One region of the Neobacillus sp. NRS-1170 genome, then DNA from elsewhere that is predicted to be linked to it. Evidence: a T-box and tRNA genes for the amino acid it is inferred to sense, from the RefSeq annotation. Region 1 holds a T-box; the other holds one or more tRNA genes.
The links. The T-box of region 1 lies ahead of pheS (phenylalanine--tRNA ligase subunit alpha). A T-box ahead of a tRNA ligase gene usually reads a tRNA of that ligase, here a tRNA-Phe.
Positions count from the first base shown of each region.

Region 2: it encodes a tRNA-Phe, which carries the amino acid that the T-box ahead of pheS (phenylalanine--tRNA ligase subunit alpha) is inferred to sense. The anticodon was not compared.

Region 1 covers NZ_JBITPF010000039.1:80,306-82,698, reverse strand. The annotation lists gene sspI (small acid-soluble spore protein SspI) at 1-152, opposite strand, end outside; gene ACIFOT_RS18065 (TrmH family RNA methyltransferase) at 269-1,018, shown strand; T-box leader at 1,079-1,324, shown strand; gene pheS (phenylalanine--tRNA ligase subunit alpha) at 1,400-2,393, shown strand, end outside.
Region 2 covers NZ_JBITPF010000021.1:141,008-143,400, reverse strand. The annotation lists gene ACIFOT_RS09080 (adenylosuccinate synthase) at 1-599, shown strand, start outside; tRNA gene ACIFOT_RS09075 (tRNA-Lys) at 882-957, shown strand; tRNA gene ACIFOT_RS09070 (tRNA-Glu) at 996-1,067, shown strand; tRNA gene ACIFOT_RS09065 (tRNA-Asp) at 1,136-1,212, shown strand; tRNA gene ACIFOT_RS09060 (tRNA-Phe) at 1,366-1,438, shown strand; gene ACIFOT_RS09055 (peptidoglycan DD-metalloendopeptidase family protein) at 1,837-2,393, shown strand, end outside.

The DNA of each region.
Region 1 (2,393 bases):
GAATTTTTCCAAATAACTTCAAACAAAACTCCCAATCCTGGAAGCATTTTTTCTTCGCCATTTTGAATGGCATCTACGATTGTATCTTCTAACTCTGCTTGGGAATTACCAGAAACATTGTGAATAACAGCATTTCGTAAATTTAAGTTCATAACTGCACACTCCTTTTTAATCCTGAATTACTTTCTTAGCATTACTATAATTTGGTTTTATTATGTATCTTAATTAGGCTATAATGAGAAAATCAATAAAGTAAGGAGAACCAGTTTTGAAACACATTGAATCTGTCAATAATCCTAAGGTAAAACAATGGAAAAAGCTATTAACAAAAAAAGAACGTGATAAGTCTGGGACATTTATAGTTGAAGGCTTTCATTTGGTTGAGGAAGCTTTGAAGCAAGGTGAACAGGTTTTAGAATTAATTATCTCTGATAAAATAGGCCTGCCTCCGCGCTGGGACACAGGCAGTACACCAGTAACCCTTGTTACTGATGAAATCTCAAATTCGCTGTCGGAGACGGAAGCACCCCAGGGGATTTATGCAGTCTGCCGCCTGCAGGATCAAGGAGCTTTAGATGCAAAAACTTACCTGCTCATTGATGCCGTTCAAGATCCGGGCAATCTCGGCACCATGATTCGTACTGCCGATGCGGCAGGAATTGATGCGGTAATCGTCGGCCGCGGCTGTGTCGATATTTTTAATTCAAAAGTTTTAAGGTCTGCACAGGGTAGCCATTTTCACCTGCCAATCATCAGAGGGGACCTGCATGAATGGACCAACAAGCTTAAAGAAAAAAATATTCCTGTTTACGGGACAGCACTTGAAGGTGCTTCTGCATATACTGATACTTCAACTGGAGAATCCTTTGCCCTAATAGTTGGAAATGAAGGCAGCGGTGTGAACAAGGAGCTTCTCCAAAAAACCACAGCGAACCTTTATATACCGATTTTCGGAAAAAGCGAATCACTAAACGTGGCCGTTGCCACCGGTATTCTTTTATACTATTTGAAAAAATAACTGAAAACTTGTTTGAAACGGTTGAATTTTAGTATATAATATTTAACAATGTTGATAATTTTAAAGACAATGACGGAGAAAAGTATCTTGCCTGATGTCCATTTAGGGAGAAAGTGCCGCGACTGAAAGCACTTTTATGGAAAAGACAAGAGAAGTTCACCTCCCGAGTCGGCATCGGGACCATTTCAGTAACGAAATGTAAAGATGCATCGGCATATGCCGTTATCCGAATGAAGCGAACACTAGTGTGTTTTACATATGGTGTTTACAAGGGTGGTACCGCGAATTCTAAACCTCGTCCCTTTCCAGGGATGGGGTTTTTTTATTTTTCAAAAAAGCTCATTCGACCCATTATCATAAAGAATTTAAGGAGGAATCTACATGCAAGAACGTTTAAAGGAATTGCAGGAAGAGGCTATTCAGAAAATTGAACAGTCTGCAAACTTAAGAGAATTGAATGACATCCGCGTTGCTTATTTAGGCAAAAAAGGGCCAATTACTGAAGTGCTGCGCGGCATGGGCAAACTTTCAGCAGAGGAGCGCCCGGTTATGGGAGCACTAGCTAATGAAGTTCGCGAAGCAATCGCTGTTAAAATCGAAGCAAAACAAAAGGGCTTAGAAGAAGCGGCTGTCTTAGAAAAATTAGCATCTGAAAGCATTGATGTAACCCTGCCAGGACGTCCAGTAAAGGTTGGGAACCACCACCCGCTCACTAGAATTATTGAAGAAATTGAAGATTTATTTATAGGAATGGGCTACCAGGTAGCGGAAGGTCCTGAGGTTGAGCAGGATTATTATAACTTCGAAGCTCTGAATTTACCGAAAGGCCACCCAGCCCGAGATATGCAGGATTCCTTCTATATTACTGAAGAAATCTTACTTCGCACCCATACATCTCCGGTTCAAGCACGAACAATGGAAAAGCATCAAGGCAAAGGGCCAATCAAAATCATTTGTCCTGGTAAAGTGTATCGCCGTGATAATGATGATGCGACACACTCCCACCAATTCATGCAAATTGAAGGTCTGGTTGTCGGCGAAAACATTCGCATGAGTGACCTTAAAGGAACATTAGAAGTATTCGCGAAAAAAATGTTTGGTGAAGACCGCGAAATCCGCTTACGACCTAGCTTCTTCCCATTCACAGAGCCATCTGTCGAAATGGATATTTCTTGTAAAATTTGCGGTGGCAGCGGCTGTAATGTTTGTAAGCAAACAGGCTGGATCGAAATTCTTGGTGCCGGTATGGTTCATCCAAACGTACTTGAAATGGCAGGCTACGATTCAAAAAAATACACTGGCTTCGCTTTTGGAATGGGACCAGAGCGGATTGCGATGCTGAAATATGGTGTTGATGATATCAGACACTTCTATA
Region 2 (2,393 bases), on a different contig from region 1:
GTACCTATCCATTCGTAACCTCCTCAAACCCAGTGGCTGGAGGCGTAACGATTGGATCTGGTGTGGGTCCTTCTAAAATTACTCATGTTGTCGGCGTTTGTAAAGCCTACACTTCCCGTGTTGGAGATGGGCCATTCCCGACTGAGTTAAATAATGAAATTGGAAATCGCATTCGTGAAGTTGGCCGTGAATATGGTACGACAACAGGACGCCCTCGCCGTGTCGGCTGGTTTGATAGCGTTGTTGTCCGTCATGCGCGCCGTGTCAGCGGTTTAACCGATTTGTCTTTGAATTCTATAGATGTGTTAACTGGCATTGAGACATTAAAAATTTGTACTTCGTATCGTTATAAGGATGAGGTAATTACCGAGTATCCAGCAAATTTAAAGGTTTTATCGCAATGTGAACCGATTTACGAAGAGCTGCCAGGCTGGACGGAAGATATTACTGGTGTTAAATCATTAGATGAACTTCCTGTAAATGCCCGCCACTATGTGGAGCGTGTAACACAGCTGACTGGTATTCCGTTATCGACGTTCTCAGTCGGTCCAGATCGTACTCAAACAAATGTTGTTCGCAGTCCTTGGAGACAGATCTAACTTTGTGTGGAAAGCCCGCTGTTTGGCGGGCTTTTGTTTTTATTTTTGAGAAACAAATATTTTTTTGAAAAAGTATTGCATAATTTATGATATCTTGGTATTATAAAAAGCGTCGTCACAAACGAGACAAATAGTACGAGCCATTAGCTCAGTCGGTAGAGCACGATCGAATAAGCTTCTTGGAAACAGCATCAGGGCACACGCCGAGCTGCTGCTTGCATAAGCATACTGAGGCGGGGGCATCTGACGACGAAATAAAAGATTAGTGAATCATTTAAGTACGAGCCATTAGCTCAGTCGGTAGAGCATCTGACTTTTAATCAGAGGGTCGAAGGTTCGAGTCCTTCATGGCTCACCAAAGTTTTTTGCATTAGCAAAATAACTTTCAATATGTATGGCCCCTTGGTCAAGCGGTTAAGACACCGCCCTTTCACGGCGGTAACACGGGTTCGAATCCCGTAGGGGTCATCGGCATTTGGCGGTCGGCAAAAGGCTGGCAAGGACGGTCTCCTTGCTGACTGCCATTAATATAATTTGGTCTGGTAGTTCAGTTGGTTAGAATGCCTGCCTGTCACGCAGGAGGTCGCGGGTTCGAGTCCCGTCCAGACCGCCACTATTTGCTCAGTAGCTCAGTTGGTAGAGCACGATCGAATAAGCTACTTTGAATATGCATCAGCGTACCCATCGAGCTGCTGCTTGAATAAGCTTTCTGAGATGGGGACGAAGGTCTGACCACTTTCAAAGTTTAGGACACAATATTAATTATGGCTCAGTAGCTCAGTCGGTAGAGCAAAGGACTGAAAATCCTTGTGTCGGCGGTTCGATTCCGTCCTGAGCCATCCCAAAGAGAAGCTTGCAAACGCGCAAGCTTCTTTTTTTACCCTTAAAACACTTCCATTGTAATAATAGTGCAATATTCCCCCCCGTTTTTTACAAATCGCCGTTACTAAGTTCGTCCCGTTGTAAAACAAACGCCATCCTACTATGGTACTATTAAAACCTTTGATTTACTAGGAATTCCTCCCTACTATATTAAAAATTCACAAAAGAAATTCGTGAAAATTGACTATGATATTTCACGTAAATGTCGGAAAATGTCAACTGTTATACATTTTTGTTACATTATTGAGACTATTAATCTATTAACAAAAAATTATGGTAAAGTTAAGAAGGTCTAAAATTCTGGAAAATTCATTACTAGATTAATAGGGTTTTACCGTGATTTAGGAGGAAAAAAATGTTTTTGTTGAATACAATTTCCAAAACAAAAAAGTTAATCATAAAGACAACAATTATTACTACATTAGCAGCCTCTGTCGTGGCTTTAAGCAATGGGCCTATTGCATTAGCGACATCATCTCCACTGACAACCGATTATCATGTATATCTCAATGGTACATACATTGGAAACGTCACCGATAAAGCTGTAGTAGACAGAGTAATCAATGACAAAGTCGACGAATTTAAAAAATCTAATAAAGATCTTAATTTTGGTTCCCAGGTTGAATATATACCAGAACAGGTTTTCAATTCATCTGCCAATGATCTTGAGACCATCCAAAATCTCAAAAACACATTCCAGCTTCAAGCAGAAGCAGCAGCGATTGTCATCGACGGAAAGCCAGCGGTTTACGTTGCGGATAAAAATACTGCCGAAGAAGTCATTAAAGACTTAAAACTGAAATATGTTTCTGAAAATCAACTAGAGGAACTTGAGGCTAGAAAAGAACAGGCGACAAAAACGCTTCCACCATTGAAAGAGAACGAAACCCGTTTATTGGATGTTCGCTTATC